2 regions of the Nocardiopsis sp. NPDC006198 genome follow, and region 2 is predicted to be linked to the other one. Evidence: riboswitches for the same ligand, from Rfam matches in the RefSeq annotation. Region 2 holds a riboswitch; the other holds the start of a gene.
What was found. A riboswitch is a leader RNA that binds a small molecule or an ion and turns the genes downstream of it on or off. The one in region 2 is predicted to bind S-adenosylmethionine.

Region 1 (3,459 bases), on a different contig from region 2:
TGAGGGCGACCGCGGCCCCGGCGGGGCCGCCCACGGCGCCCGGTGCGGGGGGCCGGCCGCCCGGAGCTGTGCGCGTGGGGGTGCGGAAAGGGGCGGGCATGGCGAGTCCTCGCAGGTCGGCGTCGGGGAGGACGTGGCTCGGGAGGGGCCGTCCACGTCCCTGACGACACTACGGAGCCCGGTACAGGCGCACCATGCTGCGCGCTGGCCGACGGGAGCTACAGCCAGCACCACCATCGCGGCGCCGGGCCCGCCTGCGGGGCCCGCGGTGCCGGGCACGGGCGCGCCCCGGCGGCCTGCCGGCCGCCGGGGCGCCTCCTTCCGGGCTCCGCTCCTGCGTCAGAGCACGTTGCGCGGGTCCGGGACCGGGGCCAGTCGGCCGTCGCAGTCGGCGTACTCCCAGGCCGGCCCGTGGGCGACCAGGTCGGCGATCGCGCCGACGAGCCGGTCCACGTGCTCCGGGGTCGTCCCGATCCCCAGGCTCGCCCGGACCGCCTGGGCGTGGCCCTCGGGCAGCAGGTGCCGGGTGAGCGGGTGGGCGCAGAAGAGCCCGTCCCGCACCCCGATGCCGTGCTCGGCGGAGAGCGCCGCGGCCAGCAGGTCGGCGGGCAGCCCGTCCACCGTGAACGAGACGATGCCGACCCTCGGGTGCTCGTCGCCCCACAGGGTCAGCTCGGTGACGCCCTCCACGTCGGCGAGCCCGGCGCGCAGCCGCTCCAGCAGAGCGGACTCGCGGATGTGCAGGAGTCCCTGTACGTCGGGGGTGAGGGTGTCGCAGGCGGCGGCCAGGGCCACGGCGCCGAGCACGTTGGGGCTGCCCGCCTCGTGGCGCGCGGGGAGGTCGTTCCACACCACCTCGTGCTCGGTGACCAGGCGCGTGGCGCCGCCCCCGGACAGGTACGGGGTGGCCTCGCGCAGCCAGTCGGCGCGGCCGGCCAGCACCCCGGAGCCGAAGGGCGCGTAGAGCTTGTGCGCGGACAGCGCCACGTAGTCGGCACCGGTCTCCTCCAGGCCGAACGGCAGGTGCGGCACGTACTGGGCGGCGTCCACGACCACGCGGGCGCCCTCGGCGTGCGCGGCCGCGACCAGTTCCCCGACCGGCCAGATCTCGCCCGTGACGTTGGAGGCGGCGGTCACGCACAGGAGCCTGGGGCCCTCGGGGGACTCCCGCAGCGCGGTGCGGGCCGCCTCGACGGCCGCCTCGGGGGTGGCGGGCAGCGGCAGGCGGACCACTCTCCCGGCGCGTGCGGCGGGGTGCTCCCAGGGCAGGAGGGCTGCGTGGTGCTCGGTCTCGAACACCACGACCGTGCAGCCCTCCGGCACGGAGCGGGCCAGGAGGTTGAGGGCGTCGGTGGTGCCCCGCACGAACACCACCGCGTCGGCGGGTTCCGAGCGGGCCCCGAGGAAGCGGGCGACGCTGCGGCGGGCCCGCTCGTAGGCGTCGGTGCTCACCTGGGAGTGGTGGCCCGCGCCCCGGTGCACGCTCGCGTAGTAGGGCAGCGCGTCGGCCAGGGCGTCCGCGACGGGGGTCAGGCAGGGGGCGCTGGCGGCGTAGTCGAAGTTCGCGTACTCCACGCGCTCGCCGGTGACCAGGGGGACGCCCTCGTCCGAGGCGACGACCGTGCACTCGGCGGCGCCGCCCGAGGGGTGTGCGGACGGGGCGGCGGAACGGAACGAGCGCGCGGTGTGGATGGGGCTGACGACGGTCATGGGGCACCTCTTCTGCGGGTCGTGGGACCCGCGGGGGCGCCGTCACGGCTACACCACAGGGGTCCGCGCTTGTCCGACACGGTCGTGTCGGGACCTGGTCCTCACCCGGGGCACCCCACCGCGGAAGGAGGGTTGCCGACCAGCAAGCCGGGGCTTAGCGCTGGTACTCGTGACCTGCGAGGCAGGCTAGCACACGCGCCCCGGGAGGGACCAGGGGATCCCCTGTGGCCCGGGCCGCACACCGGCGGGACCGGGGCGCGCAAGGGCCGACCGCCCGGGAGGACCGGCGGAGCGATCCGTACGGGCGGCCGGGCGCGAGGCTCACGGCCGCTCCGGAGGGCGCGGGGCCGAGGGGGCGTACGGAACGGGCCGGCCCCCGCGGGTCCGCCGGACGGGCCGCGCCCCGCTTGACAGCCGCCGAACCGGTCAGGACATACTTGGGGTGCCTGCCCTCACGCCGCGGGCGCCCGGTTTCCCCCGGCCGTCCTCCAGGCGCGAGACTCCAGAGCGTTGGAGTTTTCGCATGCCCGCGAGCGAGAGGTGTGTCCGTTGCACGGCGACGACCGTATCCAGCAGGTTCTCCGCAACCCCAGGGTTGTCCTCATCTCCGGCTACGCCCGTCTTCCCGACTCCGTGGCCAGCCATTCCCAGTACCAGCGGCTCGGCGTCGTCCTCGCCGTGGACACCGCGGACGGCCGCATCGTCGCCGCGGACACCACCCTGCTCACCGACCTGGGCAAGGACTTCTTCCGCGCCCTGGTCGAGGGGGCCTCGGTCACCGAGGACATCGCCGAGCTGGTCAGCCGGGTGCAGACGCGGTACGCCGGCCAGTCCGGCGCCGCGCTGACCACGGCCCTGCGCCGCTGCCTGGAGTCCTACCACCAGCTGCGGGAGGGCGACCAGCTGCCCGGCGGCGCCGACGCCGAGGAGTGACATCCCCGTGACAGACATCCGATCCGGCGCGGGCCCCGCGCCCGACCCCGCCGGCCCGGCCGTCCCGCTGCCCCTGGCGGGGGTGCGCGTCGCCGACCTCTCCCGCGTCCTGGCGGGCCCGTACGCCACCATGCTCCTCGCCGACATGGGCGCGGAGGTGGTCAAGGTCGAGCAGCCCGGCCGCGGCGACGACACCCGGGCGTGGGGCCCGCCCTGGGCGGGCCCCGCCGACGGGGGCGGGGGCCCCGGCGAGGCCGCCTACTTCCTGTCGGTGAACCGCAACAAGCGCAGCCTGGCCGTGGACCTGAAGGACCCCGAGGGCCTGGCCGCCGTCCAGGAGCTGTGCGCGTCCTCCGACGTGGTCGTCCAGAACTTCCGTCCCGGCGTGATCGACCGGCTCGGGCTCGGCTACGAGGCGGTGAGCGCGCGCAACCCCGCCGTCGTCTACTGCTCCGTGAGCGGCTTCGGCCCGGAGCACGAGCCGGCCGCCCGCCCCGGGTTCGACATCGTCGTGCAGGCCGAGAGCGGCCTGATGGCGACCACGGGCCCGGCCGAGGGGCCGGCGAGCAAGGTGGGGGTCGCCCTCACCGACGTGCTGACCGGACTCAACGCCGCCGTCGGCATCCTCGGGGCGCTGACGAGGGCCCGCGCGACCGGCCGCGGCGAGAACGTCAGCGCGTCGCTGATCAACTCCACGCTGTCCGGCCTGGTCAACCTCACACAGCAGGCGCTCGTGACGGGGGCGGAGCCGGCCCGTGTCGGCAACGCCCACACCACGATCGTGCCCTACCAGGTCTTCCCGGCCTCCGACGCCGA
Region 2 (3,459 bases):
GTAGTCGTCGTTGACCTCCAGCACCAGCGGCGTCCACTCGGGGGTCGCGAACTCCTCGTTGATCTCCTTGGCGGTCCGCAGCACCGCGTCGGTGTACTCGCGGTACTCGGGCACGTCCCCGCGGCTCGGGTAGGCGAACGCCAGGTGCGTCACCCGGCCCCGCCACTCCGGGTGGGAGGTCAGCAGCTCCCGGTACGCCTCCAGCCCGCGCACGATGTTCTTGGACAGCTCGGTGCGGTCCACCCGCACGATGAGCCGGGTGTCGCCGACGGCCTCCCGCAGGGTCTCGCGGCGCGCGGCCACGGCCGGCTCGGCGGCGCTCGCGCGCAGCCCCTCCTCGTCCGCGCCGAGCGCGTGCACGCCCACGCCGACCAGCCGGCCGCCGTACTCCACGGTGCGCCGGGCGAAGTCCACCTCCGCGCGCAGGATCTCCGCGCAGCAGCGCAGGAACGCGTCCGCCCAGCGGGGGCTCAGGAAACCGAGCCGGTCCGCGCCGAGCATGCCCTCCAGCAGCTCGCGGGCGACGTGCCCGGGCAGCATCCGGAAGTACTCCGGCGGCGCCCACGGCGTGTGCGAGAAGTGCGCGATGCGCAGGTCGGGGCGGCGGGCGCGCAGGATGCGCGGCACCAGCGCCAGGTGGTAGTCCTGCACGGCCACGCGGGCGCCGTCCGCGGCGCCGGTGACCAGGGCCTCGGCGAACGCGTTGTTGTAGGCGGTGTAGTCGTCCCACTGCCGTCGGAACTCCGAGCCGAACGACGGCTTGTTCGGGATGTCGTACAGCATGTGCTGCACGAACCACAGGGTCGAGTTGGCGACCCCGGTGTAGGCGCCCTGGAAGGTCCGCTCGGGGATGTCCAGCATGTGGACCCGCATGCCGCCGAGGTCGTGCGCGCGGTCCAGCCTGGCCCCGGGCGCCTCCTCCGCCGCCCGCCTGTCGGCGTCGGACAGGGCGGCGCACACCCAGAGGCTGTCGATCTCCGTGGCGACGGAGATCATGCCGGACACGAGTCCGCCCCCGCCCCGACGCTGTTCCAGAGAACCGTCGTCGGCGGTGGAGAAGGACACCGGTCCCCGGTTGGAGGCGATGAGGATCTGGGCCTTGTCCACGTGGTCGTCCTCTCGAAGGTGCGGATGGGCCGTCGCCGCCGCCGGGGCGGTCGGGCGCGGCCTGCGCGGAAGCGGATCGCACCTTATGTCTCGCCGGTCGACAGCCGCCCCAAACCCCTCGGGGGCCGACGGTGCCGGGCGTCACGCTCCCGAAACAGGCCACGCGCGCCCCCGGCGCGCCGACCGGCGACGTCTCAGCATGTGAGCGGGTTAGTGTTACCCGGATCACCAGCCGTGGAAAACCGGCCGACGAGTCCGTTACAGTGACCGTGCGGATCCGACAGGACCGCCCACAACTTCATATTGCTCATCCAGAGGGGTGGAGGGACCGGCCCTGCGAAGCCCCGGCAACCATCCCAGCACGCACTACTCACGAACCCGTGAGGCGGCTGGGGCAGGTGCCAACTCCGGCCTGGGGACAAGGTGTCCGCCAGGGAAGATGAGGGGAGACGCCTCGCCATGGCGATCACTGCCGCCGAACCCACCTCCGTCCGCGCCTTCGGCCCCGGAACCGCGCTCTCCTGTCGCGAATGCGGCCGGCGCTACGAACTCACCCCCAAGTTCGCCTGCGAGTTCTGCTTCGGCCCCCTCGAGGTGGCCTACGAGTTCGGTGACGTCACCCGCGCCGACATCGAGAGCGGCCCCAACAGCATCTGGCGCTACCGCTCCCTCCTCCCGGTCCCGGACAACGTGGCCGAGCTGCCCAACATGGCCCCCGGCCTGACCCCGCTGGTGAAGGCCGACCGCCTCGCCGCCGAGCTGGGCATCGACTCCCTGTACGTCAAGGACGACTCCGGCAACCCGACGCACTCCTTCAAGGACCGCGTGGTCGCCATCGCGGTCGAGGCGGCACGCACCTTCGGCTTCACCACCCTGTCCTGCTCCTCCACGGGCAACCTGGCCGGCGCGGTCGGCGCCGCCGCCGCGCGCGCCGGGTTCGACTCCTGCGTGTTCATCCCCGCGGGGCTGGAGGAGGCCAAGGTCGTCATGGCCGCCGTCTACGGGGGCAAGGTCGTCGCCATCGACGGCAACTACGACGACGTCAACCGCTTCTGCTCCGAGCTGATCGGCGACCCGGCCGGCGAGGGCTGGGGGTTCGTCAACGTCAACCTGCGCCCCTACTACGGCGAGGGCTCCAAGACGCTGGCCTACGAGATCGCCGAGCAGCTCGGCTGGCAGCTGCCGGAGCAGATCGTCGTCCCGATCGCCTCCGGCTCCCAGCTCACCAAGATCGACAAGGGCTTTCGGGAGCTGGTCGAGCTCGGCCTGGTCGAGGACCGCCCGTACCGGATCTTCGGCGCCCAGGCCACGGGCTGCTCCCCGGTCGCGCAGGCCTGGGAGAAGGGCATCGACGTCATCCAGCCGGTCAAGCCCGACACCATCGCCAAGTCGCTGGCGATCGGCAACCCGGCGGACGGGCCGTACGTGCTCGACATCGCCCAGCGCACCGGCGGCTCCGTGGAGCACGTGGGCGACGACGAGATCGTCGACGCCATCAAGCTCCTCGCCCGCACCGAGGGCGTGTTCGCCGAGACGGCGGGCGGCGTCACCACGGGCGTGCTCCGCAAGCTGGTGCGCGAGGGCAGGCTCGACCCGAAGGCGCGGACCGTGGTGCTCAACACCGGGGACGGGCTCAAGACCCTCAACGCGGTGGACGCCGGCGTGACGGCCACGATCAAGCCGTCCCTGAGCGCGTTCACCGACGCGGGCCTCGTCTGACCTCCGCTCCGCAAGCACAGTCCGTCCCGGCGGGGCCGTGCGACGGCCCGCCGATCCACAGCAGAAGGAAGAACACCGCCATGAGCGCCAGCGTCCGCGTCCCCACCATCCTGCGCACCTACACCGACGACGCCTCCGAGGTCGAGGCGAAGGGCAGCACCCTCGCCGAGCTCCTGGACGACCTGGAGGCCAACTACCCGGGCATCCGCGCCCGCATCCTCGACGACAACGGCAAGGTGCGCCGCTTCGTCAACGTGTACGTCGGAGACGAGGACGTGCGCTTCGAGAAGGGCCTCCAGACCGAGATCGCCGACGGCGCCAAGGTCTCCATCATCCCGGCCGTCGCCGGGGGCTGCTGACCGCTCGCCGCGCGCCGTCCCGGCGCCGCACGCCACCGCCCGCGAGGGGGCGGCCCGGCCCGCCGCGAAACGCGGGGGCGGGGCCGCCCCCTCGCGGCGTCTCCGGGCCCTCCCCGCGCCCGCCGGTCGCGGTCGGCCGGCGTCCGTTCGCGCCCCGCGACCCGCGCCCGCGCTCCGGGCGGCGGTCGGCCCGGTCGTCCGTGCGGGAGGGGCGGTCCCGTCACTGCTCGTATCCTGGGGACGGCGGAGACGAGTGAGGACGGCGATGTCGGCG

Region 1: linked by a shared signal. The riboswitch ahead of ABZ234_RS09840 (aminotransferase class V-fold PLP-dependent enzyme) and the one ahead of thrC (threonine synthase) in region 2 are both predicted to bind S-adenosylmethionine.

The regions. Positions count from the first base shown of each region.
Region 1 covers NZ_JBEXSY010000010.1:84,421-87,879, reverse strand. The annotation lists gene ABZ234_RS09845 (ABC transporter ATP-binding protein) at 1-100, opposite strand, end outside; gene ABZ234_RS09840 (aminotransferase class V-fold PLP-dependent enzyme) at 340-1,710, opposite strand; SAM riboswitch class IV at 1,771-1,885, opposite strand; gene ABZ234_RS09835 (DUF3870 domain-containing protein) at 2,260-2,643, shown strand; gene ABZ234_RS09830 (CoA transferase) at 2,660-3,459, shown strand, end outside.
Region 2 covers NZ_JBEXSY010000005.1:93,298-96,756, forward strand. The annotation lists gene ABZ234_RS05710 (trehalose-6-phosphate synthase) at 1-1,107, opposite strand, end outside; SAM riboswitch class I at 1,412-1,553, shown strand; gene thrC (threonine synthase) at 1,567-2,826, shown strand; gene ABZ234_RS05720 (ubiquitin-like small modifier protein 1) at 2,907-3,185, shown strand; gene ABZ234_RS05725 (PadR family transcriptional regulator) at 3,451-3,459, shown strand, end outside.